2 regions of the Paenibacillus sp. PK1-4R genome follow, and region 2 is predicted to be linked to the other one. Evidence: a T-box and tRNA genes for the amino acid it is inferred to sense, from the RefSeq annotation. Region 2 holds a T-box; the other holds one or more tRNA genes.
What was found. The T-box of region 2 lies ahead of tyrS (tyrosine--tRNA ligase). A T-box ahead of a tRNA ligase gene usually reads a tRNA of that ligase, here a tRNA-Tyr.
Positions count from the first base shown of each region.

Region 1: it has a tRNA-Tyr gene. The T-box ahead of tyrS (tyrosine--tRNA ligase) is inferred to sense a tRNA for this amino acid. The anticodon was not compared.

Region 1 is NZ_CP126535.1:5,827,709-5,835,195, reverse strand. It holds rRNA gene QNO02_RS25465 (16S ribosomal RNA) at 1-198, shown strand, start outside; rRNA gene QNO02_RS25460 (23S ribosomal RNA) at 511-3,438, shown strand; tRNA gene QNO02_RS25455 (tRNA-Asn) at 3,507-3,582, shown strand; tRNA gene QNO02_RS25450 (tRNA-Ser) at 3,586-3,677, shown strand; tRNA gene QNO02_RS25445 (tRNA-Glu) at 3,687-3,758, shown strand; tRNA gene QNO02_RS25440 (tRNA-Val) at 3,826-3,901, shown strand; tRNA gene QNO02_RS25435 (tRNA-Met) at 3,919-3,992, shown strand; tRNA gene QNO02_RS25430 (tRNA-Asp) at 4,020-4,097, shown strand; tRNA gene QNO02_RS25425 (tRNA-Phe) at 4,193-4,268, shown strand; tRNA gene QNO02_RS25420 (tRNA-Thr) at 4,289-4,364, shown strand; tRNA gene QNO02_RS25415 (tRNA-Tyr) at 4,374-4,459, shown strand; tRNA gene QNO02_RS25410 (tRNA-Trp) at 4,466-4,539, shown strand; tRNA gene QNO02_RS25405 (tRNA-His) at 4,569-4,641, shown strand; tRNA gene QNO02_RS25400 (tRNA-Gln) at 4,664-4,738, shown strand; tRNA gene QNO02_RS25395 (tRNA-Gly) at 4,743-4,817, shown strand; tRNA gene QNO02_RS25390 (tRNA-Cys) at 4,824-4,897, shown strand; tRNA gene QNO02_RS25385 (tRNA-Leu) at 4,904-4,982, shown strand; gene QNO02_RS25380 (class I SAM-dependent methyltransferase) at 5,147-6,073, shown strand; tRNA gene QNO02_RS25375 (tRNA-Asn) at 6,375-6,450, shown strand; gene QNO02_RS25370 (helix-turn-helix domain-containing protein) at 6,507-7,487, opposite strand, start outside.
Region 2 is NZ_CP126535.1:4,132,140-4,139,626, reverse strand. It holds gene QNO02_RS17895 (protein adenylyltransferase SelO) at 1-559, shown strand, start outside; gene QNO02_RS17890 (Imm63 family immunity protein) at 713-1,156, shown strand; gene QNO02_RS17885 (DMP19 family protein) at 1,177-1,626, shown strand; T-box leader at 1,725-1,952, shown strand; gene tyrS (tyrosine--tRNA ligase) at 2,069-3,331, shown strand; gene QNO02_RS17875 (YxcD family protein) at 3,491-3,769, opposite strand; gene QNO02_RS17870 (hypothetical protein) at 3,775-4,278, opposite strand; gene QNO02_RS17865 (PadR family transcriptional regulator) at 4,377-4,943, opposite strand; gene QNO02_RS17860 (beta-class carbonic anhydrase) at 5,117-5,692, opposite strand; gene QNO02_RS17855 (carboxypeptidase M32) at 6,042-7,487, shown strand, end outside.

The sequences.
Region 1 (7,487 bases), 1.7 Mb from region 2:
TAGTAATCGCGGATCAGCATGCCGCGGTGAATACGTTCCCGGGTCTTGTACACACCGCCCGTCACACCACGAGAGTTTATAACACCCGAAGTCGGTGGGGTAACCGCAAGGAGCCAGCCGCCGAAGGTGGGATAGATGATTGGGGTGAAGTCGTAACAAGGTAGCCGTATCGGAAGGTGCGGCTGGATCACCTCCTTTCTATGGAGAATCGTTTCCTGCAACGGAAACATTCAAATATGCAGCTTAGCTGCAAAACACTCACTCGTTGTTCGGTTTTGAGAGCTCAAACTCTCAAACAGCTTGCTTTTGCATGGAGCTTGTTCTTTGAAAACTAGATATCGAAACGAAACAAACGCGAATTAGAACATTCCTTTAAGCTGATCTTGTGTAAACAAGTGAAGTGTATAAAGGTAGTTAAATTGCTTTTGTGATGGTATCGGGTGAGAGCGACTTTTGGATTTGGACGCAGTCCAAACCAAGGGAAGCGAGCGACCGAAACCGGAACAAAATGGTTAAGCTACTAAGAGCACACGGAGGATGCCTAGGCGCTAGGAGCCGATGAAGGACGTGGCGAACAACGAAACTGCCTCGGGGAGCTGTAAGCAAGCTTTGATCCGGGGGTGTCCGAATGGGGAAACCCAGCTGGGGTAATTTCCAGTTACTCACAACTGAATACATAGGTTGTGTAGAGGCATACCAGGGGAACTGAAACATCTAAGTACCCTGAGGAAGAGAAAACAATAGTGATTCCGTCAGTAGCGGCGAGCGAACGCGGAGAAGCCCAAACCAGAGAGCTTGCTCTTTGGGGTTGTGGGACGTCTCACATGGAGTTACAAAGGAACCGGTTAAGCGAAGAGGTCTGGAAAGGCCCGCCAAAGAAGGTAAAAGCCCTGTAATTGAAAGTCTGTTCCCTCCGAGACGGATCCCGAGTAGTGCGGGGCACGTGAAACCCCGTATGAATCCGGCAGGACCATCTGCCAAGGCTAAATACTTCCTAGCGACCGATAGTGAAGCAGTACCGTGAGGGAAAGGTGAAAAGCACCCCGGAAGGGGAGTGAAATAGAACCTGAAACCGTGTGCTTACAAAAAGTCAGAGCCCGTTTTAGGGGTGATGGCGTGCCTTTTGTAGAATGAACCGGCGAGTTACGTTCCCGTGCAAGGTTAAGGTGAAGAGCCGGAGCCGCAGCGAAAGCGAGTCTGAATAGGGCGACTTAGTACGTGGACGTAGACCCGAAACCGGGTGATCTACCCCTGTCCAGGGTGAAGGTGCGGTAACACGCACTGGAGGCCCGAACCCACGCATGTTGAAAAATGCGGGGATGAGGTGGGGGTAGCGGAGAAATTCCAATCGAACTCGGAGATAGCTGGTTCTCCCCGAAATAGCTTTAGGGCTAGCCTCGGAAAACAGAGTCGTGGAGGTAGAGCACTGATTGGGTGCGGGGCCCGCAAGGGTTACCAAGCTCAGTCAAACTCCGAATGCCATAGACTTACTTCCGGGAGTCAGACAGTGAGTGCTAAGATCCATTGTCAAAAGGGAAACAGCCCAGACCATCAGCTAAGGTCCCCAAGTGTGTGTTAAGTGGGAAAGGATGTGGAGTTGCACAGACAACCAGGATGTTGGCTTAGAAGCAGCCACCATTGAAAGAGTGCGTAATAGCTCACTGGTCGAGTGACTCTGCGCCGAAAATGTAACGGGGCTAAACACACCACCGAAGCTATGGCTTGATGCTTTGCATCAGGGGTAGGGGAGCGTTGTATAAGGGTTGAAGGTGTACCGTAAGGAGCGCTGGACATTATACAAGTGAGAATGCCGGTATGAGTAACGAAAAGATCAGTGAGAATCTGATCCGCCGAAAGCCTAAGGGTTCCTGAGGAAGGCTCGTCCGCTCAGGGTAAGTCGGGACCTAAGGCGAGGCCGAAAGGCGTAGTCGAAGGACAACAGGTCGAAATTCCTGTACCACCGTAAGCCGTTATGAGCAATGGGGGGACGCAGTAGGGTAGTGACGCGGACTGATGGATGTCCGTCTAAGCAGTAAGGCTGATGTGTAGGCAAATCCGCACATTGTAAGGCTGAGCTGTGATGGGGAGCGAAAATTGTAGTAGCGAAGGTCATGATCTCACACTGCCAAGAAAAGCCTCTAGCCAGGTGAAGGTGCCCGTACCGCAAACCGACACAGGTAGGCGAGAAGAGTATTCTAAGGCGCGCGGAAGAACTCTCGTTAAGGAACTCGGCAAAATGACCCCGTAACTTCGGGAGAAGGGGTGCCCCGGTAGTGTGAATAGCACGAGGGGGCCGCAGTGAAAAGGCCCAAGCGACTGTTTAGCAAAAACACAGGTCTGTGCGAAGCCGTAAGGCGAAGTATACGGGCTGACGCCTGCCCGGTGCTGGAAGGTTAAGGGGAGTGGTTAGGGAGCAATCCCGAAGCTGTGAACCGAAGCCCCAGTAAACGGCGGCCGTAACTATAACGGTCCTAAGGTAGCGAAATTCCTTGTCAGGTAAATTCTGACCCGCACGAATGGCGTAACGACTTGGGCGCTGTCTCAACGAGAGATCCGGTGAAATTTTAATACCTGTGAAGATGCAGGTTACCCGCGACAAGACGGAAAGACCCCATGGAGCTTTACTGCAGCTTGATATTGAATTTGGGTACGATCTGTACAGGATAGGTGGGAGCCTTTGAAGTGGGAGCGCAAGCTTCCATGGAGGCAACGTTGGGATACCACCCTGATCGTATCTAGGTTCTAACCTGGTACCGTAATCCGGTGCGGGGACAGTGTCAGGTGGGCAGTTTGACTGGGGCGGTCGCCTCCTAAAGAGTAACGGAGGCGCCCAAAGGTTCCCTCAGAATGGTTGGAAATCATTCGAAGAGTGCAAAGGCATAAGGGAGCTTGACTGCGAGACCTACAAGTCGAGCAGGGACGAAAGTCGGGCTTAGTGATCCGGTGGTACCGCATGGAAGGGCCATCGCTCAACGGATAAAAGCTACCCTGGGGATAACAGGCTTATCTCCCCCAAGAGTCCACATCGACGGGGAGGTTTGGCACCTCGATGTCGGCTCATCGCATCCTGGGGCTGAAGTAGGTCCCAAGGGTTGGGCTGTTCGCCCATTAAAGCGGTACGCGAGCTGGGTTCAGAACGTCGTGAGACAGTTCGGTCCCTATCTGTCGTGGGCGTAGGAAATTTGAGAGGAGCTGTCCTTAGTACGAGAGGACCGGGATGGACGTACCGCTGGTGTACCAGTTGTTCCGCCAGGAGCACCGCTGGGTAGCTATGTACGGACGGGATAAACGCTGAAAGCATCTAAGCGTGAAGCCCCCCTCAAGATGAGATTTCCCAGTATGTAAGACCCCTTGAAGACGACGAGGTAGATAGGCTGGGGGTGGAAGTGCAGCAATGCATGGAGCTGACCAGTACTAATCGGTCGAGGGCTTATCCAAATATGCAAGTTGTAATTCGCATGTTTCGTTTCGAATCTAGTTTTCAGAGAACGATCTCTGAAGCATATTCCCTGATAGCTCAGTTGGTAGAGCACTCGACTGTTAATCGAGTTGTCACAGGTTCGAGCCCTGTTCGGGGAGCCATATGGAGAGGTGTCCGAGCTGGCCGAAGGAGCACGATTGGAAATCGTGTAGGCGTCACAAGCGTCTCGAGGGTTCGAATCCCTCTCTCTCCGCCATAATATTAAGGCCCGTTGGTCAAGGGGTTAAGACACCTCCCTTTCACGGAGGTAACAGGGGTTCGAATCCCCTACGGGTCATAATAACTTCAAAAAAAGAAGTTGATTTTTACAACAAGATTATGGTATGATCATAAATGTGTTGTTTGGAGGCTTAGCTCAGCTGGGAGAGCATCTGCCTTACAAGCAGAGGGTCGGGGGTTCGATCCCCTCAGCCTCCACCATATAAACTTTATAACGACGCGGGGTGGAGCAGCCCGGTAGCTCGTCGGGCTCATAACCCGAAGGCCGCAGGTTCAAATCCTGCCCCCGCAATTATACTTTCCTTTGAGAAAGTGATCTGGAACCGTGGTGTAGTTGGCCTAACATGCCTGCCTGTCACGCAGGAGATCGCGGGTTCGAATCCCGTCGGTTCCGCCATTTAATCTTTACATGAGGCAAACTGTTCACTACATCTGCTGTATGGCACTGATGCCCTATATAAAGTGTAAGGAATTAAGATTAGACTTTATTATGGCTCGGTAGCTCAGTCGGTAGAGCAGAGGACTGAAAATCCTCGTGTCGGCGGTTCGATTCCGTCCCGAGCCACCATTTTCAAAACAATTTAATATGCCGGTGTAGCTCAACTGGTAGAGCAACTGACTTGTAATCAGTAGGTTGGGGGTTCAAGTCCTCTCGCCGGCACCATGTAATCCTGGAGGATTAGCGAAGTGGCCAAACGCATCAGACTGTAAATCTGCTCCCGTACGGGTTCGGTGGTTCGAATCCATCATCCTCCACCAGTTTTTAGGGGCATAGTTTAAAGGTAGAACAACGGTCTCCAAAACCGTTGGTGTGGGTTCAATTCCTGCTGCCCCTGCCAATTAACTTTTTAGATAATAACCTTTTGTGGCGATCGTGGCGAAGTGGTTAACGCACCGGTTTGTGGATCCGGCATTCGGGGGTTCAATTCCCCTCGATCGCCCCTTTGTTTTTTCATTTTTTATTGGGGATTAGCCAAGCGGTAAGGCAACGGACTTTGACTCCGTCATGCATAGGTTCAAATCCTATATCCCCAGCCATTATGCGGACGTGGCTCAGCGGTAGAGCATCGCCTTGCCAAGGCGAGGGTCGCGGGTTCGATTCCCGTCGTCCGCTCCAAAATATGGCGCCATAGCCAAGTGGTAAGGCACAGCTCTGCAAAAGCTTTATCCCCAGTTCGAATCTGGGTGGCGCCTCCAGCATATGCCGGCGTGGCGGAATGGCAGACGCGCTCGACTCAAAATCGAGTGGGAAACCGTGGAGGTTCGAGTCCTCTCGCCGGTATATTGAATAGCCCTACATGTTGCTTATGCAATGTGTAGGGCTATTTTTATTTTATATGAAACGATTTATGTGCAGTAAGAAAATCTAGAGTTAAAGATTGACGTATGATTATATAAAGTATATTGTAGATAAGTAAAGTCTTTAATGTGGAGGAGTGAAGTAGAGTGACTGATGGAAAAAATGTATCGGATACCGATCTGTTATTTGATCTTTCTGTATGGGAAGAGGCATGGAAGAATCGTCCGAGAAGTTCAAAATATAAGAAGAAAAGCGTCCCCTTTAATACAGAAGAAGCTTTTGAGCGGTGGGCCAGGGATTATCATGCACAGTCGTTCACCGAAGAAGGAAAGCAGCGTTCTGAACGCATTATGAGCTGGATTGAAAACCAGGGTGTGGAATTCGCAGGGTTATCCATTTTGGACATTGGAGCCGCTTCAGGCATATTTACCATTCCTTTTGCGGAAAAGGGAGCAAGTGTGACCGCAGTTGAGCCTTCGGAGTTGCTTGTCTCCCTTATGAAAGAGACGATACCTTCATCTTTGGAATCCAATATCGAAATTGTAAACGAACGATATGAAGAAATCTCCATTAAGGATAAGGGTTGGGAGAAGAAATATGACTTTGCATTTGCATCCATGTGTCCGGCGATGTCGGATTGGGAAACGATTGAGCAGGCAATTAATTGCGCCCGGAAGTATGTGTATATAAGTACTATGGCGGGACAGAAGGAACACACATTAATGGATGAACTTAAGGATGTACTGGGAGTAACTTCTTCATACATGGCCGGTGATATGGGGTATATCCAACAGTTGCTGTATTTGAAGGGTTATTCTTATACGATGATTATTACGAGAGAAGTTAACTCATTTGAAGTACCGGTGAAAGAGATTATCGAGCAGCTGCCAGAATGGCTTAATACGTATGAGTTCCCATCCGATGAAGATTCTCTCAGATTGGCTGAGAAGTACATTCGGGATACGTACAGGGATAGTACGGTGACCTTCTCACGTGGAGCAAGGTTTGGCAAAATTCTAATTCAACTTGAACAACCCAATATGAAAACAGTTCGCACTAAGGATAAGCGATAATTCGCGTAAGCTTGGCACGTGTACTGATAATCAGGAATTGAGACTGACAATGTAGTCTAACGTCTAAGATGACACTAGGAAGCATCGTACTACCAAACAAGAAGATGCACGTGTGAAACATATGAAGTTAAGATTGCAGAAGTGAAGTTGTAGGTGAAGGGAGCAGGTTATAAGCTCCCTCTTTTTTGAAGCCACTAATTCATCGACCGCTTTGAACCAGACCCTCGTTTATTTAGAGATGTTCGAGACAACGAAAAACAAAACACATACCTCGTTTTCAGAGATGATCTCTGAAGCATATTCCCTGTTATTTCAGTTGGTAGAGCACTCGATGGTTAATCGAGTTATCACAGGTCCGAGCCCTGTTCGGGGAGCCATATGAAGAGGTGTCCGAGCTGGCCGAAGGGGTACGACTTACAATCGTGCTCCTTTTCTAATTTCTGTTCGACACTTCTACTTTCTGCTTACGCTCCCGGTACTGGCCGGGGGTGATTCCTTCCCATTTACGGAATGATCGGATAAAGTTTTGCGGATTGTTGTACCGAAGTCGTGCTGCGATATCTTTAACGGTTAGATCACTCTCATCCAGCCATTTTTTAGCGATATTAAATCGGTACTTGGTCAGATATTCACTAAATGCACAGCCTGTCTCTTTGCGGAAAACACTACTTAAGTAGTTGGCATTGTAGTGAAGCTTAACAGCACATTCCTCAAGCGTCAGATCCTTATCATAATCTTGATGAATCATGGCAATCATTTTCTCAGATATATGTTGATACTGGGCATACTGTCTTGCTTTAAAAACCTGGATGATGGGCAAGATGACTTGATGGTTAAACCATTCCTCAACTTCAGCGGCGTACTGCAAACCATGAAGTTCATGAAACACTGATCCACGGCCCTGGTAGATCTGTCCGAGTCGTATGCCGGATTCCTGAGTCATTTGCAAAATATGCGTGAGTAGCCTCGTAAGAGTTACCTCATACTCCTCGGGTGTAACCTCCATACCAAAGATCACTTCAAGCAGTTGTTGCAGAAGAGCAGAGGCCTGGACTTCGTCCGCACTTTGAATAGCTTGGATCAATGAATATTCCAATGATTCCGGGTAGGTCATGGGCCAAGTGGGAGCGTAATGATCTATGTTCTCATATTGAAAAATAATGCCTGTTCCCAGCTTCATCCGATGCCTCAATGCTTCCATAGCTTCTGTGTAAGCTTGAGGGATGTGATATATAGAGCTGTGCGGCTGGCTGAATCCTATACTGACTTGAAGAGTTAGAATCTTATCCATCTGTTGTTGTAACTGGTCTGTTAATACATATAGTTGCTGTGAAAAAATAAACTGATCCTGTTCAACGGTCCCAATCACCGTGACTACTGTATGTTCCAGCACAATGGGAAGCAATTGTTGGTT
Region 2 (7,487 bases):
TTTTGCCGAGACACTTCTGCCGTTGTTGCATGAAGATGAAGAACAGGCGGTGCAACTCGCTCAGGATGCTATGGCACAATTTTCTGAATTGTACCATCATCATTGGCTCAAGGGAATGCGTGCCAAATTGGGCTTGTTGGATGAAGAGGCCGAAGATGAAGCGCTGATCAAGGATCTTCTTGAACTTATGGAGAAGCATAGTGCAGATTACACCAATACGTTTCTGGCATTGACCTTTGATAGGTTGGAAGGGACAGCTTTGTTTGGCACGCCAGAATTTGCTGAATGGAATGAGCGGTGGCAAGCAAGATTGGAAAGACAGCAAGAGGAGAAGGAAGTCTCTCGGCAGTTGATGAGAACGAACAATCCAGCGGTCATCCCTCGCAATCATCGGGTTGAGGAAGCCCTTGAGCGAGCGGAGAACCACGGAGATCTTAGCGTGATGCAGAAGCTTTTGGCAGTTCTTTCAGATCCGTTTGCGCACTCACCTGAGCAGGCTGAATATGCCGAACTGCCTGCACAATGCAATACTTCGTATCAGACTTTTTGTGGAACCTGATTGAATAGTATGGAATGAGGAGGCTGCCTTGGGCAGCTTTTTCATTTTTCATTCTGTCTTCGACGTTAGAATCCAACGAGGGTATTGAATTTGGAGAATGTCATGCAATAATTAGAGAAGTAGAGATTTACTTTTACAGAGGCAGGTGCATTCATGTCCAACATGTTAAGCAAACAACAATTGGCAGACATCCTTTTACAGCTTTTAGAGCGTACATCTTTCCCTAGGGAACAGATGCAGAACTATGTTAACCGCTTGTTTGAGAGCTTTAAATGGGATGGTGTGCCCTATGTAGAGAGTGGAGAAGATACGTATATCGTTCGAATATACGAACGTGGTCTTGTCTCATTGGAGAAACGGGTGAAACAGCCGGATGAAGTCATCTATTGGTTGCTGGAAGATATTATTTTCACTGCGACGCATGTAGGGTTGTTGGAAAGACATGGCGTGGATAATAAAAAGACGCATTTGAACTATACAAATGAAGTGATGAAGGACCTGAACAGGGGTGTTCTGGAAGCCTTCCAGCAGATCGGTAATCCGTATTTACATTGGCATCAGACGGGTAAACGTCAGGAGTTAGAGAGCATGGCATAAAGAAAAGTGAGGTGTGTAACGTGAGTGAGCAAAATATTAATGATGTATGGTATGACTATGCTGTGTTATTTGTCGAGAAAAAGAATGAATCTGAACAGGGCTGGACTTCGTTGACTTCGAACGAGCAGGACATTGCTGCTTTGTGGCTGTTAGAGGCGGATATCTTTAATGGCGGTTTTATACAGTTTTTCTGTAACTGGGGGGAAGAGGTGTACCGTTACGCATTGCGGGCATTACATATCATTGGTGCGACTCAAGTCGTGGAGATTATAACGTCAGCATACGGCTGCATTGAGCACTTGAAAGAGGATGAAAGGCTTACTGAGTTGTGGGATATTCCTAAATTCCTGACAAAGGAACAAGAGCAGCAGTTAGATGCGCTGGACCAGCAGTTTTGGAACAATGAGGATCAGATCGCGGAGAAAGCCTATGGTTATTATCACGGAAAATTGAACATGATGATCATATAATCTGGTTTCAACTATGCATGCGTTGTTCTGTTCAATGATTAATACTTGGTCTTGCAATGACTGAAACGTTCGGCTATACTTGCTATAAATTGAATACATGAATCACGTTGATAGAGCGCAGTAGCGGCTTTGTCCCTGTTACAGAAAGTCAGGGGTTGATGGAACCTGATACATACAAGGGCTGCGAATTACACTCTGGAGTACTTGGGTAATGCCAAGCGGATGGGCAAACGATATATTGCCAAAAGTGGTATGGATAACGTGTTAAGGTCACGTGTTGTCCATGCAATTTGGGTGGTACCACGGTTATGATAATCGTCCCTGTGTCTAATGAAGACAAGGAGGCGATTTTTTTGTGTCCAAAAAAGCCGTTCCAGCGTGTTATTTCGTAATTTAACGTAGATCATGACTGAATCTTGAGGATAGAAAAGGGGTTATACGAATGAATATTATTGATGAACTACAGTGGCGTGACGCCATTAACCAGCAGACGGATGCAGAGGGACTGCGTGAGTTGACCGAAACCAAATCAGTTTCATTGTACTGTGGCGTTGACCCTACAGGGGATAGCATGCATATCGGACATCTCATTCCATTCATGATGCTGAAACGTTTTCAACTGGCAGGACACCGTCCGGTTATTTTGATTGGTGGGGCTACGGGCACAATTGGTGATCCAAGTGGTCGTCAGGCAGAACGTTCTTTGCAAACGATGGAGCAAGTGCAGGAGAATGTGGATGCACTGACAGCACAGATGAAGAAGTTGTTTGTAACAGACGGTGATAATCAGGTTCGCATGGTGAACAACTACGATTGGACGCACAAGATCAATGTCATTGAATTCTTGCGTGACTACGGCAAAAACTTTAACCTCAACACCATGCTGGCTAAGGATGTAGTTGCGAGCAGACTGGAAGGCGGAATTTCTTTTACCGAGTTTTCCTACCAGATCCTTCAATCACTCGACTACCTGCACCTGTTCCAGAACGAAGATGTACAGCTTCAAATCGGCGGTTCTGATCAATGGGGGAATATCACGAGTGGTCTTGATCTGATTCGTAAAAAAGAAGGATCTGAAGCGAAGGCGTACGGTCTGACTATTCCGCTCATGCTCAAATCCGACGGTACGAAATTTGGTAAAACAGCTGGCGGAGCAATCTGGCTTGATCCGAACAAAACGACACCATTTGAATTCTACCAGTTCTGGGCGAATACAGATGACCGTGATGTGATCAAATACCTGAAATACTTTACCTTCCTGAGCAAAGAAGAAATTGAAGCTTTGGCTGAAAAGGTAGAGACAGAGCCGCACAGACGTGAAGCACAGAAAGCACTCGCGGAAGAAATGACAAAATTCGTTCACGGCGAAGAAATGCTCGAACAGGCTAAACGTATTACAGCGGCGCTGTTCAGTGGTGATATCCGTTCCCTGACGGCGGATGAAATCGAGCAGGGATTCAAGGAAATGCCAACATTCGAGACGGACGGCGAAGCGAAAAATATCGTGGACTGGCTCGTAGATCTCGGCCTGGAGCCATCCAAACGCCAGGCGCGTGAGGATGTCACCAAAGGTGCGATCTCCATGAATGGTGAGAAAATCACGGAGCTTGAATTCACAGTGTCTGCAGAACACGCCATTGGCGGTAAATTCATCATTATCCGTAAAGGTAAGAAGAACTACAGCTTGGTCAAACTTCAATCGTAGTTTCCAAGAAATAGTACGTAACACAGGCACGTATAGAGACTAGAATAGACACACAAATAAAGATACAAATACAGAAACAAAAAGACCGTCTTCCATCTCTGTCAGGCGACAGAAGGGGAGACGGTCTTTAGTATAAGAGGTCATTACTTGACCTATAGTTTATTGATTAACGATCGCTGTGATTTCTTCATCCAGATCAAGTCGTACATTCTCACGGTACGCCCGGATGTTGTATTCACTGTGCAGGTAGCGAAGAATCGCTTCAATCATATTGGACTCGACCAGATATTGACTGCGTCCTTGGATCCAAACTTCAGCGGAATAACCTGTATCTTCTTCCCAGCTCAGTTCTACATTCACATCGGTTGGACGTACACCCTTACGTTCTGCCATATGAATACAGATTGCATTCACAATTTCATCCATGCTCAGAACCATAGAGATTAGTACCGTCCGTTTCTGTTACGGTCATCATCACGATCATTGCGACGGTCATAACGACCATCCGCTGCAGGTTTACGACGATTGGAGATGGCTCTGAAGAGTGCCATAGCCAGCATAACAATCAACATGATTGCTGCAACGTTCACGAGCAATCCGAGGATGTTACCCAGAGCGCCCATGCCACCGAACAATCCGCCAAACATCATACCAGCAAGACCACCAAGCATCATGCCTTTCATGAATCCGCCGCCACCGCCGAAGAATCCACCACCACGGGTTGCAGCTGCACCAGTACCGGAGTTATTACCGGAATTGGATTGATTCACGTTGTTGTTGGAGTCGGATTTCTTAGGAGTGTTGGTATAACTTTTTGTACCGGATTTGAATCCGCCACCACGTCTAGCATCCGCTGAATCCGGATTCGTTACTCCCACTGTTGCGAACAATAATGTAAAGGCCATAAATACCATCATTAGATGTTTAACTCCAAATTTTTTCTTCATTGTAAAGATCGTAACCCCCCGATTAATTTGTTTGAATCGCCCAAAAATGGGCCTTACTCATGTAATACGGTCAACTTGCAGGAACGTTTCAAATTTTATTAAATTTCTGAAACGCTTGGACTTGGGTCTTGAATTGCAGCTTGGCCATCAAGCAATTGGGTAACCCAATGACACCATTCCAGGCCTGTTTGTGCGTGCATTAACCCTTTTTGTACCAGGATGTAGCTTCCAAAATCTCGGTTGCCTACACGAAGATTATCCTGAGGTATACGTGACTTCAGATCCTCGAAATAACGTATGCGTTCCATAAACCAGCTTTTACGCTCATTCAGAATGCGTCTCATGCTTCCGTCTTCCGCTATGCCAACACACAAAATACGCAAATTAAATTCATCGCGTGTAACCGGTGCGGTAACAGGAGTGATCATCCATTCCAAGAGCTTTTCAATGCCTTTGTCCGTAACTGCGTACATTTTCTTGTCCGGTTTGTCAGACTGTTGTACCCAGCGGGAGGCCAATAACTCATCGTTTTCCATCTTGGACAGGAGTGGGTAGATCTGGCTGTGTTTCGCTTGCCAATGCGGCTGGATCTTCAGCATCAGATCATAGCCCGATGACTCCTCGCGGGTAAGCAGCCCGAGCAATCCGTAGGAAAGTATGTTCATGCACATGTCTCCTTAATATTAGGGCTAGGTCAGAGAGAACAATCGTTTTTACTTTCTTTGACCGCTTTCATAAAAAGTGTACACTGAAACTGTATGGTTTGACAACCTGACAGAACAACTGCCTTAATTTAGACAAAAAAAGTGCGAACCATAAGGTCCGCACTCCAAACCATTTAGAGAGATGCCTGTTGTCCATACCCCTCAGCGACAAGATCAAGCTCACCTGTGGCAGAATCGATAACCATGCCGTGGACGGGTACATTGGGAGGAAGTAAAGGATGCTTCTTGATCACTTCCACAGTATGTTTTACCCCTTCTTCGACGCTGTCAAACCCACGCAACCATTTTTGCAAACGGATGCCCGAATTCTCCAGAGTAGTCATGACTTCTTCCGATACACCACGCTCTACCATATGTCCAATCATGGTCTCAGCGTGAAGGGAAGCCATACCACATTCCGTATGACCCACTACCAGGACTTCATCTGCACCCAGTTCATAGATGGCGACAAGTACACTACGCATTACACTCCCGAAAGGCTGAGAGATAATTGCGCCTGCGTTTTTGATGATTTTCACATCACCGTTTTTCAGGTTCATGGCCTTGGGCAGCATTTCCACCAGACGTGTATCCATACAAGTGATGATAACCATCTTTTTGGTTGGAAACTTGCCAGCCGTATACTTTTCGTATTCTTTGGTCTCGACAAATGATTTGTTGTAAGCCAAAATCTCTTGAATGTTGTTCATGTCCATTGCCTCCTGTTATCCAATACGACGAGCACGGCCACTTGCATATGATGCAGCTTGTCCTACGCGCCTTTGCTTTAATAGTATTTCACGGTCAGCAGATGGCATTACTCCAACCCTTTAGAGGTTGTTCAAAAAGTCCACTTTTGATTACAAATCATGCCTGAGGGCATCATCGGCATCGAAGTTGAACGCCATTTCCATCTTCTCGGTAATGAAAACCAGACTTTTTGAACACGTATCTTTAGGAGAACAATGCAATTTTCATCTGTTAAAAGTTGATTATACGCAATGCAAAAAGTATCATCAATAGGGTATAACATTTTTTTTGAAGAGGTGAACGATAACAATGGATAAACAAACACAGGAACATTTGGAATCCTTCCGTAATCTGGCTCGTAAAATTAAGAGCTATCATGAAGCCATTGGTTTGCTTCACTGGGATCTGCGCACAGGTGCGCCGAAAAAAGGCGTTCCGACTCGTTCGGAGACGCTGGGTATGTTGTCCACCGAAGCATTCAAGCTGCAAACCTCGGCTGACATGAAGACTTACCTGGATGCATTAACGACTCCAGCGGTATTGGAACAACTCGAAGATATAGATCGTCGTCTGGTTGAAGATTGCAAGAAAGAATATGATCGCAGTCAGTCTGTACCACCTGAGAAAGTACAAGCATATACCGTGCTCACAGCCAAGTCGGAAACGGCATGGGAAGATGCCAAGCATAACAGTGATTTTGCAGGGTTCTCCCCATATCTGACAGATATCGTTAAGCTCAAACAAGAGTTTATTGATTACTGGGGTGTAAAGGATACGCGTTATGATACGCTGCTTGATATGTATGAACCGGATCTGACGGTTGAGAAAGTGGATGCTGTATTTGCCCGCCTCAAAGCACGTTTGGTGCCTCTACAAGAGAAGATTAATGCTTCAGAAAACAAGCCAAATACAGAGTTCCTGAATCAGTTGTTTGACACCGAACAGCAGGAAAAATTCAGTTTGTTCATCTTGGAACAAATGGGCTATGACTTTGAAGCTGGACGATTGGACGAGAGTGTGCATCCATTTGCAACGGGTCTTAACCCGGGTGATGTGCGTATTACAACACATTATCTGCAAGATGATGTAGCAAGCGCAGTCTTCAGTTCACTGCATGAGGGCGGACATGCCCTGTACGAGCAAAATATTGATGACAGTTTGGCGGGTACCCTTCTTGCCGAAGGAACGTCCATGGGGATTCATGAGTCTCAGTCCCGTCTTTGGGAAAACATGATTGGTCGCAGCCTGCCATTCTGGACACGTTATTACAAAGATTTGCAGCAGCATTTCCCGCAATTGAGCGAGGTTGAGCTGGAAGATTTCTATCGTGCAATCAATCGGGTGGAGAGTTCACTCATTCGGATTGAAGCGGATGAACTGACCTATAACCTGCATATTATTATCCGATATGAGATTGAGAAAATGTTATTCAACGATGGTCTGGAAGTGAAAGACCTGCCGGAGACCTGGAATGCAAAATACAAGGAATACCTCGGTATAATGCCAACGAATGATGGAGATGGCGTTCTTCAGGATGTTCACTGGTCCGGTGGTGACTTTGGTTACTTTGCATCGTATTCTCTGGGTAATATGTATGCAGCTCAAATTCTACATACATTGCGCAAGGAAATGCCGGAGTTTGATACCCTTATTGCCGAAGGTAATCTGATTCCAATTAAGGAATGGCTTACAGACAAGATCTATCGGTATGGTAAAAGTCGCACACCTTCCGAATTGATTGTTGCCGTAACAGGT